4 regions of the Streptomyces sp. NPDC104309 genome follow, and region 1 is predicted to be linked to each of the others. Evidence: riboswitches for the same ligand, from Rfam matches in the RefSeq annotation. Region 1 holds a riboswitch; each other region holds the start of a gene.
What was found. A riboswitch is a leader RNA that binds a small molecule or an ion and turns the genes downstream of it on or off. The one in region 1 is predicted to bind cyclic di-AMP.
Positions count from the first base shown of each region.

Region 2: it holds a riboswitch for cyclic di-AMP, as region 1 does, so the genes downstream of both, ACZ68L_RS22465 (C40 family peptidase) here and ACZ68L_RS24500 (M23 family metallopeptidase) in region 1, are expected to answer to the same signal.
Region 3: it holds a riboswitch for cyclic di-AMP, as region 1 does, so the genes downstream of both, ACZ68L_RS35085 (M23 family metallopeptidase) here and ACZ68L_RS24500 (M23 family metallopeptidase) in region 1, are expected to answer to the same signal.
Region 4: it holds a riboswitch for cyclic di-AMP, as region 1 does, so the genes downstream of both, ACZ68L_RS03625 (transglycosylase family protein) here and ACZ68L_RS24500 (M23 family metallopeptidase) in region 1, are expected to answer to the same signal.

Region 1 is NZ_JBVJMV010000017.1:52,989-56,313, reverse strand. It holds gene ACZ68L_RS24505 (M16 family metallopeptidase) at 1-1,088, shown strand, start outside; cyclic di-AMP (ydaO/yuaA leader) riboswitch at 1,532-1,698, shown strand; gene ACZ68L_RS24500 (M23 family metallopeptidase) at 1,712-2,512, shown strand; gene ACZ68L_RS24495 (GntR family transcriptional regulator) at 2,740-3,325, shown strand, end outside.
Region 2 is NZ_JBVJMV010000015.1:29,665-32,989, reverse strand. It holds gene ACZ68L_RS22470 (hypothetical protein) at 247-600, shown strand; gene ACZ68L_RS22465 (C40 family peptidase) at 790-1,947, opposite strand; cyclic di-AMP (ydaO/yuaA leader) riboswitch at 1,946-2,110, opposite strand; gene pcrA (DNA helicase PcrA) at 2,368-3,325, shown strand, end outside.
Region 3 is NZ_JBVJMV010000035.1:73,298-76,622, reverse strand. It holds gene ACZ68L_RS35090 (alpha-galactosidase) at 1-1,396, shown strand, start outside; cyclic di-AMP (ydaO/yuaA leader) riboswitch at 1,686-1,846, shown strand; gene ACZ68L_RS35085 (M23 family metallopeptidase) at 1,850-2,797, shown strand; gene ACZ68L_RS35080 (SGNH/GDSL hydrolase family protein) at 2,987-3,325, shown strand, end outside.
Region 4 is NZ_JBVJMV010000002.1:405,732-409,056, forward strand. It holds gene ACZ68L_RS03615 (cytochrome P450 family protein) at 1-490, shown strand, start outside; gene ACZ68L_RS03620 (transglycosylase family protein) at 596-1,552, shown strand; cyclic di-AMP (ydaO/yuaA leader) riboswitch at 1,853-2,022, shown strand; gene ACZ68L_RS03625 (transglycosylase family protein) at 2,026-2,787, shown strand; gene eno (phosphopyruvate hydratase) at 3,220-3,325, shown strand, end outside.

The DNA.
Region 1 (3,325 bases):
ACCCCGGAGTCCGGGTCTCCCTGGAGGTCCCGGCCTCCCGGCTGGCCAAGGCGCTCGCGCTGGTCGCCGAGGCGCTGCGGTCGCCCGCCTTCGCCGACAGCGAGATCGAACGGCTGGTGCGCAACCGGCTCGACGAGATCCCGCACGAGCAGGCCAATCCGGCCCGGCGAGCCGCGAAGCAGCTCTCCAAGGAGCTCTTCCCGGCCACGGCGCGGATGTCGCGCCCGCGCCAGGGCACCGAGGAGACGGTGGAGCGGATCGACTCGGCGGCCGTGCGTGCCTTCTTCGACGCCCATGTCAGGCCGTCCACGGCGACCGCCGTGGTCGTCGGCGACCTCACCGGCATCGATCTCGACGCCCTGCTCGCCGACACCCTCGGCGATTGGTCGGGCGACGCCGCCGAGCCCCGTCCGGCCCCGCCGATCACCGCCGACGACACCGGCCGAGTGGTGATCGTCGACCGTCCCGGCGCGGTGCAGACGCAGCTGCTGATCGGCCGGATCGGCGCCGACCGGCACGACAGCGTGTGGCCGGCCCAGGTGCTGGGCACGTACTGCCTGGGCGGCACGCTCACCTCCCGGCTGGACCGTGTGCTGCGCGAGGAGAAGGGCTACACCTACGGCGTGCGGGCCTTCGCCCAGGTGCTGCGGTCGTCGGCCCCGGACTCCGCCTCGGGCGCGACCGGCGCCGCGATGCTCGCCATCAGCGGCTCGGTGGACACGGAGTCCACCGGACCGGCGCTGGAGGACCTGTGGACGGTCCTGCGGACCCTGGCGGCCGATGGACTGACCGATCAAGAGCGCGAGACGGCCGTGCAGAATCTCGTGGGCGTCGCACCGCTGAAGTTCGAGACGGCGGCCTCCGTCGCGGGCACTCTCGCCGATCAGGTCGAGCAGCACCTCCCGGACGACTACCAGGCACAGCTGTACGCCAGGCTCGCGGAGACCGGCACGGTCGAGGCGACCGCAGCGGTGGTCAACGCCTTCCCGGGAGACCGGCTCGTCACGGTCCTCGTCGGTGACGCTGCGCGGATCGAGGAGCCGGTCCGCGCGCTGGGCATCGGAGAGGTGTCGGTGGTCGCCGGCTGACCGTCGTCGTACCCCGTCGCGGATGCCGGATGCCGGATGCCGGACGACCGACCCGGCGCGGGTGCGGGCGCCGACTGGCCGGCTGCCCGGTCGCGTGTGACAGATCGCCGGCTGACTGTCACGTTCGATCGGGCACCGGCGGGGCTCCTGGCCATGTGCGGGTCGGTGCAGCGGAGCATCCGGCAGAGCAGGTCGCACCGGCTGAGTGCCGGTCGCACCGGTAGGTCCACCGATTCGCCGTAGGTGTGCATACCGGAACAGAAGGGAGGTCCTTGTGCGTCACATCTCGCCAGGGTCTCCCTTTTGTCCGTTCTGGTGGGGTGGTTGCCTGTCTGCCCTGTGGGATGCGCTACAAAACGGCCTGTCCGTTTGGTGAATGAAAGTGGCGCCGCTTAGCGTCGGCTGGGCTGTCCGCCACTCGTATGCCGCAACCGTGACGTACCGGACAGTCATCGCCGAGTCCCCGTCAGGCGCGAGCCTGGGGAGCCGGGGACCCACGCAGTCCCTGGGGTGAATCGGATGCCTGATCCTCGGTGAGGCCGGGGCGTCCGTAGGAGACCTTCCTGCTCCGAACCCGTCAGCTAACCCGGTAGGCGAGAAGGAAGGAAAGGATCAGCCACTCCATGGCTTTCACCCGTGCCACCGGGAAGCATCGCGCCCCGAGCCGACTGACCCGCAGGAGCGCGAAGATCGCCGGCACCGCGGCTCTGGCGACCACCGGAGTCATCGGCGGCATGGCCTCGCCGGCCCTCGCCGCGGACGCCGGGACTCCCTCCGTCAGCGAGACCGGTCTGAACCAGATCATCGCCATCGAGGGTGCACTCGCCGACCAGGTCGCCGCCCAGGCCGACGAGCAGAAGCGTCAGGCCGATGTCGCGGCCAAGGCTGAGGCGGAGGCCCGGCGCAAGGCCGAGGCCAAGAAGAAGGCCGCGGAGGCGAAGGCCGTGGCGGAGCGTGCGGCCGAGGCGCGTGCCGAGAAGGTGCGTGCCGCCCGGTCCGCCGAGCGCACCCGTCTGGGCGCCTACCAGCTCCCGGTCGCCGGCTCGTACGTCACCACCGGCTACAAGTCCAGCGGCTCGCTCTGGTCCTCCGGCAGTCACTCGGGCATCGACTTCCACGCCGCGTCCGGCAGCTCCGTCGTCGCCGTCGGTGCAGGAACAGTTGTCGAGGCCGGCTGGGGCGGTGCGTACGGCAACAACATCGTGCTCCGGATGACGGACGGTACGTACACGCAGTACGGCCACCTCTCCTCGATCGGCGTCTTTGTCGGCCAGAGCGTCGGTGCCGGTCAGCGGATCGGCCTCTCCGGCTCGACCGGCAACTCCACCGGGCCGCACCTCCACTTCGAGGCCCGGACCACGCCCTCGTACGGCTCTGACATGGACCCCGTCGCGTACCTGCGCGCCCACGGCGTCAACGTCTGACCGGGGCCTGTCAGCAGCACCCCTTCGAAGGCCCCGGCGTCGCGCCGGGGCCTTCGTCGTGCCCGGCCTCCGCACCCGCCCGCGGTACCTGCTCCCCGAACCGTTCTGTGGCCAAAAGATATTCATGAATTTCCACCTGGCATCGGAAATGTGGCCGCATTGCAATAGAGTCGCAGAACAGGCGTCGGTCGGCTGCGTTTCGCGGGGATTAAGGCGGAGGTTCGGACATGCGCATTCCGGCGCATTCGGTATGCACGGCAATCCGTGACGACATCGTCTCCGGTGTCTTCGCACGCGGCAGCCGGCTCACCGAGGAGTTGCTGGCGCGCCGTTACGGGGTCTCCCGTGTCCCGGTGCGGGAAGCGTTGCGGACCCTGGAGTCCGAGGGGTTCGTGGTCACCCGCCGGCACGCGGGCGCCTGTGTCGCCGAGCCCACCGAGCAGGAGGCCGCCGACCTCCTGGAGGTCCGGGCGCTGCTGGAGCCGCTGGGTGTCGCGCGCGCCGCGCAACGCCGCACCGAGGCGCATCTCAAGGTGCTGCGCGGTCTGGTCAGGCTCGGTCGGGAGCGGGCCGGGCGGGGCGAGGGGGAGGACCTGCGCTCACTGGGCGGCTGGTTCCACGAGACGTTGGTGCAGGCCTCGGGCAGTTCCAGCCTGATCGCGACACTCACTCAGCTGCGGCACAAGATCGCCTGGATGTACGTGGTCGATCAGCCGGCCCGCCCGGTGGATTCCTGGGCGGAGCACGGAGCCATTGTGGACGCGGTGGCGCGCGGCGACGCGGAACGGGCGAGGAAGCTGGCCACCCAGCATG
Region 2 (3,325 bases), on a different contig from region 1:
CGGGGTGACCGGCGTGCCGTCCGGGGCGGAGCGGCGGTGAAGACGGTCACCTGGTCAGGGACGCTAAACCCGGCGCACGGGGAAGAGTCGTAATGACGCTTATTGCCCGAATTTGGCGTGGCACTGTCTCTGTCTGATCGGAAAAATGACAACAGAGTCAGGCAATTGGTGCAGACACGAGTGAAGCGCCAGGAAGCCGTACCTGCCTGCGGAGTGGTGATATGGGCGGGGCTAGGCTGCGGCCTCATGGACGTACTCATTCATGCCTTCGTCGCACTGCACATCATCGGTATCGCCTCACTGCTGGGCGGCTTCCTGACCCAGATGAAGGCGATGGGCGCGGGCGCGGCCCGGTTCGTCCCGGCGATGCTGCACGGCGCGCTGACGATGCTGGTCACCGGGGTCGCGCTGGTCGGGCTCAACGAGGCCGACGACCACCACGTGAACAACATAAAGATCGGGGTCAAGCTGCTGCTCCTGGTCGTCGTCCTCGCGCTCGTCTACATCAAGCGGGACGAGGAGAAGGTCGACAAGGGCGCCTTCGCGGCGGTGGGCGGGCTGACGCTCGCCAACATCTTCATCGCCACGCTCTGGACCTGAGGGCCCGAAGGCCTGAGGAGGACCGCGGCCCGGCGTCCGGCAGCCGGGGGCCGTCGTCCGGGCCCTGAGCTCTGAGGGCCGCGGTACGAGGTCTGCGGATCGCGGCCGGGACGGTGCCCGGCCAGGACAATGCCCGGCCCGGCCGCCGCGCGGGGCGGGCCCACGCGCCGGCCGCCGGGGAGCGGGCCGCTACGCCGGCCGCACGCTGCCGTAGATCGGCATGTAGTAGATCGACTCCTCGCGCACATTCGCCCCCGGCTTCGGCGCGTGGATCATCATTCCGTCGCCCTTGTAGATGCCGACGTGGCTGATGTCGTCGTAGAAGAAGACGAGGTCACCCGGACGCAGATCCGCCGTGGCGACCTTGGTGCCGATCTTCACCTGGTCCCAGGTGGTGCGCGGGATGTCGACGCCCGCCGCCTTCCACGCGGCCTGGGTGAGTCCGGAGCAGTCGTACGAGGACGGACCCGTCGCGCCCCAGACGTACGGCTTGCCCAGCTGGGCCCTGGCGAAGGAGAGGACCTTCTCCGCCTTGGTGGTGGCGCTGCTGTCCGAGCCGGTCCCGGCGCCCGTCCCCGTACCGCCGCCGGACCCCGACTTCCTCGCGGCCTCCTCGGCCTTGCGGTCCGCCTCCGCCTTGGCGGCGGCCTGCTGCCGCGCCAGTTCCTCCGCCTTGCGCTTGGCCTCCGCCTCCTTCTTCCGCTCCAGCGCCGCGAGCCGCGCCTTCTCCTCGGCGGTCAGTTTCGACAGCGTCGCGCGCGCCTCGCCCAGCTTCCGCTGGACGTTCTGCTTGCTGGTGCGCAGCGTGGTCTGTGTCGTGGTCAGCGTCTCCAGGCTCTGCACCGCCTCGGCGCGCTTCTTCGAGGCCTTGACCTGCTGTGCGCGGAAGTCCGTGACCGCCTTCTGCTGCTGAGCCGTCATGCGGTTCATCAGCTGGCTCTGGTCGAAGTACGACTGCGGGTCGTCGGCCAGGAAGAAGGTGGCGCTCGGCGTGAGCGAGCCGGTGCGGTACTGCGCGGCGGCGTAGGCGCCGAGCGTCCTGCGGGCGTCGTTGAGTTTGTCGGCGCGCCTCGCCACGTCCTCCAGGAGGGCGTCGACCTCGGCGCGCTGGGCGGCGGAGTCCTCCTTCGCCTGGTTGTACCGCTGGGTCGCGGTGCCCGCCTGCCGGTAGAGGTCGTCGACCTTCTTCTGGACGTCCTCGATGCTGGGCTTCGGAGCGGGCGCCGCCGTGGCGCTCTGCGTGGAGAGCAGGGTCACGGACGCCAGCGCGGCCGTCGTGAGACCGACGGCCGGTGTGGTGGTGCGCACCCGGGTACGCGGTTTGCGATGCGACGCCAAGGCCGGCATCTCCTTCCGTGGACCGCCTACCGGGTTAGCTGTCGGGTTCGGGCGGAACGGAAGGCTGCCCTACGGTCCGAGTGGGGGTACGGACCGATTCACCCCGGTGGTGCGTGTGGGTCCCCGGTTCCGAACGTCCGCGAGGACAGCCCGGATTCGGCGCGGGCGCCCGCTCGGCGTGGTTCGCCTCAGGGGGTACGGGCCGCCCGGTCGAGCACGCTAGCCAATCCATGGTGCTGCTGTGAAGGTCGATGTTCGATATGCCCGATACATTTTCGTGACCTTCGCGGGGCGGGGGCGACGGGGCCGGTCGAGGCCCGGAATTCCTTACGGGGCGTGGGTGTCCGGTCTCTTTGTGTGCCCGGTGGTCGGGTGCGGTTCGCCATGCGGCAGCCACGTGTCGGTGCGGCGGCCTAGACTCGACAAGCGATGAGCAGCCTCTTTGACGACAGCTTCCTGGCCGGCCTCCAGCACTCGGAGGAAGAGCCCCCGCCACCCCCCGAGGACTCCGCACCCGAAGCGGTGCCGGAGGACCTCTTCGCGGGCGTCTTCGACGGGCCCGCGCCGCCCAGGGACGCGTACTACCGTGACGGCGCGCACCGCCCCGTCATCGACTCCGCGGCGCTCCTCGACGGGCTGAACACCGAACAGCGCGCCGCGGTGGTCCACGCCGGCTCCCCGCTGCTCATCGTCGCCGGGGCGGGCTCCGGCAAGACCCGGGTGCTGACCCACCGGATCGCCCACCTCCTCGCCGAGCGCGGAGTGCACCCCGGCCAGATCCTGGCGATCACCTTCACCAACAAGGCCGCGGGCGAGATGAAGGAGCGCGTCGAGCAGCTCGTCGGACCGCGTGCCCACGCCATGTGGGTCATGACCTTCCACAGCGCGTGCGTACGCATCCTGCGCCGCGAGTCGAAGAAGCTCGGCTTCACCTCGTCGTTCTCGATCTACGACGCCGCCGACTCCAAGCGGCTGATGGCCCTGGTCTGCCGTGATCTCGACCTCGACCCCAAGCGCTTCCCGCCGAAGTCGTTCACCGCCAAGGTCTCCAACCTGAAGAACGAACTGATCGACGAGGAGACCTTCGCCGGTCAGGCCGCGGACGGTTTCGAGAAGACCCTCGCCCAGGCCTACGCGATGTACCAGTCCCGGCTGCGCGAGGCCAACGCGCTGGACTTCGACGACATCATCATGACGACGGTCCACCTGCTGCAGGCGTTCCCCGATGTCGCCGAGCACTACCGCCGCCGCTTCCGGCACGTCCTGGTCGACGAGTACCAGGACACCAACCACGCCCAGTACACCCTCGTACGCGAACTGGTCGGCCCGGCCGGCGAGGGCGACGCCCCCGCCGAGCTGTGTGTCGTCGGTGACGCGGACCAGTCGA
Region 3 (3,325 bases), on a different contig from region 1:
CTCCGTACAGCGGCTCCCCGACGGGCTCGTGCAGATCACCGGTGGCGCCGGCCACGACGACTCCGGGCTGCTGCTGCTCGGACCGGGGGAGTCCTACGTCACACCCGTCTTCGCCGGGCTGTGGAGCGCGGAGGGGTTCGGCGGGGCGAGCCGGGCCTGGCACGTCTGGCAGCTGGCCCATGTGATTCCGGACGCGCAGAGCCTGCGGCCGGTGCTCTACAACTCCTGGGAGGCGACCGGCTTCGACATCACGCAGGGGCAGCAGCGCGCCCTCGCCGAGCGGGCCGCGGCGATGGGGGTCGAGCTGTTCGTCGTGGACGACGCGTGGTTCGGGCGGCGCACGAGCGACCGGGCGGGGCTCGGGGACTGGACGCCGAATCCGGACCGCTTCCCCGGCGGGCTGAAGCCGCTCGCCGACGAAGTGCACGGTCTCGGCATGCAGTTCGGCATCTGGGTCGAGCCGGAAATGGTCAATGCCGACAGCGATCTCTATTGCGCACACCCGGACTGGGTGCAGCACTTCCCCGGTCGGGCGCGCACCGAGTTCCGTAATCAGCTGGTGCTCAATCTGGCCCGCGCCGATGTGCGGGACCATCTCTACGAGCAATTGGACACGTTGCTCTCCAGTGCGCCCGTCGACTATGTGAAATGGGACTTCAACCGCTCTTTCACCGATGCGGGCTGGCCGGGCGAGAAGTATCCGCAGAAGCTCTGGGTCGAGCATGTGCACGCCCTGTACGCGCTGATCGATCGGCTACGGGCCGCGCACCCCTCGGTCGCCTTCGAGTCCTGCTCGGGCGGCGGCGGCCGGGTCGATCTGGGGATTCTGTCCCGCACGGACCAGGTGTGGACCTCCGACAACACCGACCCGCTCGACCGCCTCGCCATCCAGGAGGGCTTCGGTCAGATCCATCCGGCCCGGGTGATGGCCGCCTGGGTCACCGACAGCCCGAACGTCCAGCTCAACAACCGGGTCAGCTCGCTGCGCTTCCGCTTCGTGAGCGCGATGGCCGGTGTGCTCGGGGTCGGCGGGGACCTCACCGAATGGAGTGCGGGGGAACTGGCCGAGGCGCGGGGCTGGGTGGACCTCTACAAGGAGATCCGGTCCGTGGTGCAGCACGGCGCCCTGTACCGGCTGCGCGCCCCGCGCGGCGGACTCAGCGCGGTCCAGTACATCCACGGGGAGGAGGCCGTGGTCCTGATGTGGCTGGAGGCACAGAGGTACGGGGAGCGGCCCCCGGCCCTCAGGCTGCGCGGGCTCGACCCCGCGGCGACGTACGCCTGCCTGGACACGGGGGTGGTGCACCACGGTTCGGTGCTGCTGCACCAGGGGCTGCACACCGGGCTTCAGGGGGATCTGGACGCGAGGGTGCTGAGGCTCCGGCGCGAGCGATGAACATGGGTGTCCGTAATGAGCCGATTTAGCACTAACGGGCTCTGTTTGTCAGGGAGATGGTCGCCTTCTCGTGAGCGGGATCATATCCGTGACGGTGCGTGCTGACGGAGCGGTCGGGCAGTCCGTGCGCGGCGCGGAAATTCAAGATCCTTAATCCACGGAGTGTGACCGGAATTCCGCGCTGAATTCCTGGCGCGGATTCCGGTACGGAGCCGGAGGCTTGTTCTCGCTGTCCCGACTCGCTTACGGTCACCGTCAATCCGGTCGGACCGCCTAATCCTGCCGCCGCCCGGAATTCGCACCCACTCATCGTGTGGCAGGAGCGGGGGAACCAGGTAGGCCGCCGATCGGAGAAATCCGGCCGGCTCGGGGTGAAGCCGCGCTCAGCGCGGCCGGGCATCTCCAGCCCGAACCCGACAGCTCACCTCGTAGGCGCCGGAGAGGAAACACCCCATGCCCATATCGGGTAAGCATCGCCGTACGAAGTCCAGCACCATCGCCCGTGGTGTCGCCGCCGCAGGCGCCGGTGGCGCCGTCATCGCGCTGCCGCTGCTCGGCGCCACCGGTGCCCACGCCGCGGAGCAGGCCGCCCCGGCCGCCGTCACGCAGTCCGCCTCCGTCGTCGCCGCGCACGCCGCCCCGGCCCAGCCGGTCGCACAGAAGCAGGCCGCCACCACGACCTACTCCGTCGTCTCCGGCGACTACCTGTCGAAGATCGCCGCCGAGCACAAGATCGAGGGCGGCTGGCAGAAGCTGTACCAGGACAACCGCGAGGTCGTCGGCGAGAACCCCGGTCTGATCTTCCCGGGCATGAAGCTGACGCTCGGTGGCAAGGCGTCGGCCGACGCCGCGTCCACCGGCGTCGGCACGGGCGCGGCCCTCCCCTCGAAGGCCCCCTCGGTCGTGGAGAAGTCCGCGCCGGCCAAGTCCGCCCCGGCCAAGGTTTCGACGGTCACGGAGTCCAAGACCTCCGCCCCGGCCGCCCGGAGCAGCAGCTCCGGCTACGCCCACCCGGTCCCGGGCAACCACACCACCGGTTACCGCGCCTCCGGCTCCAACTGGTCCAGCGGCAGCCACACCGGGATCGACTTCCCCGTCTTCACCGGCACCAGCGTGAAGGCCATCACCTCCGGCACCGTCGTCACCGCCGGCTGGGGTGGCGCGTACGGCAACCAGGTCGTCATCAAGCACGCCGACGGCCACTACTCGCAGTACGGCCACCTGTCCTCGATCTCCGTCTCGGCGGGCCAGTCCGTGAGCACCGGTCAGCAGATCGGCCTCTCGGGCGCCACCGGCAACGCCACCGGACCGCACCTGCACTTCGAGGTCCGCACGGGCCCGGCGTACGGTTCGGACATCGACCCGATCGCCTTCCTGGCGTCGCACGGCATCTACGTCTGAGCCGAACTGCCGGGCAGTTGAACGACAAGGCATGACCCGAGCCACACAGAAGGGGCGGTGCGCGGTGGCGCACCGCCCCTTCTGCTTATTCCCCCTTTACCAAAACCTGACCGGGTGGTCTATCTCACCACCCGTCAACCCCTTATTACGGTCGCGTAGGTCACATTCGACGGTGCAGGATAAGCGTTTGTGGCAGACGATTCGAGAAGAAATCAACGTGGCGTCATCAACCGACATGGTGTCATCGGGTCGTACGCGGCGATTGGCGACAGCTTCACCGAGGGAGTCGGCGACCCCGGCCCGGACGGGACCTTCGTCGGCTGGGCGGACCGGTTCGCGGTACTTCTCGCGGACCAGCTCCCGGACCCCGATACGGCGACGGGCACCGAAGGCTCCGCGCACGGGAATTTCAGGTACGCCAATCTCGCCGTACGTGGACGACTCCTGGACCAGATCGTCGAGGAGCAGGTGCCGCGCGCCAAGGAGCTCGCACCCGACCTGGTGAGCTTCTGCGCGGGCGGCAACGAC
Region 4 (3,325 bases), on a different contig from region 1:
CGCGCAGCGCGAGCGGCTGCACCTCTCCCTCGACGCGGGGGAGAGCGGGCTGCTGGAGACCGGGATCGAGGAACTGCTGCGGTACGACGGCCCGGTGGAGCTGGCGACCTGGCGGTTCGCCACCGATCCGCTGACGCTCGGCGGGCAGGACATCGCGGCCGGCGACCCCGTGCTCGTCGTACTCGCCGCCGCCGACCGCGATCCGGAACGCTTCGAGAACCCCGACACGCTCGACCTCGCACGGCGTGACAATCAGCACCTCGGATACGGGCACGGCATCCACTACTGCCTGGGAGCGCCACTCGCCCGGCTGGAGGGACAGACCGCGCTCGCCACGCTCCTGAGGCGCCTTCCGGACCTGCGACTTGCGGTGGAACCTACCGATTTGCGGTGGCGTGGCGGACTCATCATGCGTGGACTGCGCACCCTGCCCGTGGAGTTCGCGCCGGGGGTCGCGACGACACAAGATGACACTCTGTCAACTCTGTGACTTTCACGTGATCTGCGCTGCATCGACTTGTGACACGCGTTCGAGTCCCGCTAGGTTCACCGTTCGACTCACCAGTCACTCGTCAGTCACACGGAAGGCAACCCCATGGGCTCCGCGAACGGCAGACACCGTCGCCCTCGTCAGGCACCCGCCATCGTCGTCGCCGCGGGCGTGACCGGCTCGGCCATCGCCATCCCGCTGCTCGGCGCGGCCGGTGCGCACGCGGCCGACGCCACGACCTGGGACCGGGTGGCCGAGTGCGAGAGCGGCGGCATGTGGAGCGCCGACCTCGGCAACGGCTCCTACGGCGGTCTGCAGTTCTCGCCGGAGACCTGGAAGGCGTACGGCGGCGAGTCGTACGCCCCGCGTGCCGACCTCGCCAGCCGCGTGCAGCAGATCGCCGTGGCCCAGAAGGTCCTGGCCGACAAGGGGCCGAAGGCGTGGCCCAGCTGTGCGGTCATCTCCGGTCTCGCGACGGACGGAACGCTGCCGGGTGTCGACCCGGGGGTCACGGACTCCGCCGGGACGGCGGACGGTGTGGAGCCGGCTGACGGCGCGTCGGCGACCCCGTCCGATGCCGCCGCGCCCTCGGGCGCCGCCCACAAGCCGACGGGCAAGCCGACGGGCAAGAAGGCGGACAAGAAGGCGGACAAGGCGGTCCCCTCCGCGAAGCCTTCGGCCACCGAGTCGGCCGCCCCGTCCACGGGTCCGTCCTCCAAGGCATCCGATTCGCCCCGTACATCCGACTCGTCCAGCGGTACGCATGGCAAGCATCGCGGCGCTCCGGCCCCCGAGGAGAGCCGGGACGTGGACGGCGGCCTCGACCGCGAGTCGGGCCGCCATGCCTCCCGTGGCGGCGGCGACGCGCGCGACGCGGGCGCGCCGGTCGCCGACGGCGCGTACACCGTCCGTTCCGGCGACAACCTCTGGGCGATTGCTGATGCACAGAAGGTTCCCGGCGGCTGGCCCGCGCTCTATGAGGCCAACAAGGGGACGGTCGGCTCCGACCCGGACCTCATCCTTCCTGGCCAGAGCCTCCGTCTCGATGTGAAGGCCGACTGAGGACAGTCTGAAAATCGGCTAATAGAGCCTCAAGAACCGGGGTAGTTCAGGGACCTATGTCCACTTATGCGTAAGTGAGACATGGGTCTCTTTACGTCAACTGGCGTGTCGCGCTCGGGGGGCCCTTCCGTAGCGCCTCCCACCTGCGGAAACGATGGTTCCTCAGATGCAAGTAAGGGCTGATTGTCCGATGTGTCCATCTTTGAATGTGGGGGTTGCCTATGTTTACGGTCGGAACCGCTCGCACCGCGGGCCCCGTCGACCGTCACGCCGAATCCTGCCGTCGGTCGAAGGGAACAGACGCGTAAAGCGCCGTAGGCAGGAGCGGGGGACCCAGGTAAGCGCCGGCCCGATCGCCGAAAGACGGTCAGGGACGGCTTGGGGTGAAGTCGCGTGCTAGGACGTGCGACCGGGCAACTCACTTGGCCCGAACCCGACAGCTCACCTCGTAGGCGTCGGTGAGGAGAAGTTCCATGCTGCTTTCCAGCAAGGGCAAGCACCGCCGCCCGTCCAAGGCCGTTCGTATCGCCACGCTCGCCGGTGTCGCCGGTACCGCCGTCGTCGTTCCGCTGATGGGCGCGACCGGTGCCTCCGCCGCCTCCGTCGCCACCTGGGACGCTGTCGCTCAGTGCGAGTCCGGTGGCAACTGGTCCATCAACACCGGCAACGGCTACTACGGCGGTCTGCAGTTCTCGCAGTCCAGCTGGGCCGCCGCCGGCGGTACGCAGTACGCCTCCCGTGCCGACCTGGCCACCAAGGCCCAGCAGATCGCCACCGCCGAGAAGCTCCTCGCCATGCAGGGCCCGGGTGCCTGGGGCTGCGCCGGCGCCGGCAACCTGCGCAACGACGGTGTGAACCCGGGCGTCGACACCGGCTCCTCCTCGAAGACCAACTCCGGCGCCACGCAGCAGCAGAGCGCCCCCGCCGCGCCCGAGCGGCCGACCCAGCAGGCCCAGCCGAAGAAGGCCGAGCGCACCGAGGCCCCCGCCACCAACCGCTCGGACCGCTCCGCCGCCCCGCAGGCCGAGGCGAAGAAGACCGTCACCACCCCGACCGGCGAGAAGGTCAAGAAGGGCGACGGCGAGTACAAGGTCGTCTCCGGCGACTCCCTGAGCAAGATCGCCGCCGACCACGAGGTCAAGGGCGGCTGGCAGCGGCTGTTCGAGCTGAACAAGGACATCGTCAAGGACGCCGACCTGATCTACCCGGGTCAGCAGCTGCACCTGACGAAGTAGTCCGGGATCTCTCCTCCCTGAGCACCCCGGCCCGGCGCGCGTTCCCCCGTACGCGCCGGGCCGGGGTTTCCGTGTGACCCCTGCTTCCGCGAGGTGCGTCACCTCTCTGTGTGCGGCAGCTCCGTCCCGGCGGAGTGTGCGGCAGCTCCGTCCCTGCGGGGCGCGTCGCCTCCGTATCGCGTCCGTACGGGCCGGTGCCGGACCGCGCGAGGCGGGCTCCGGGATGGCCCCATCGGTGCGTGATCGTTCAACTTCTGTAGTTACTGGCCAGTAAAATTCTGGCCGTTCGCCCCGTAATGCTCGCTCTTGGGTCCTTTTTCGTCCCAGGGGACGGGCGGTAGTCCGACTGAGCGGGCCGGGCCGGTTAGGCTCTTGTCGCAAGGCCAAAGTGACCCTGCACAACCAGTGTCATATCCCAGAAGGAGATGCCTCGTGCCGTCCATCGACGTCGTCGTAGCCCGGGAAATCCTCGACTCCCGGGGGAACCCCACGGTCGAGGTCGAGGTCGGCCTCGACGACGGCAGCACGGGCCGTGCTG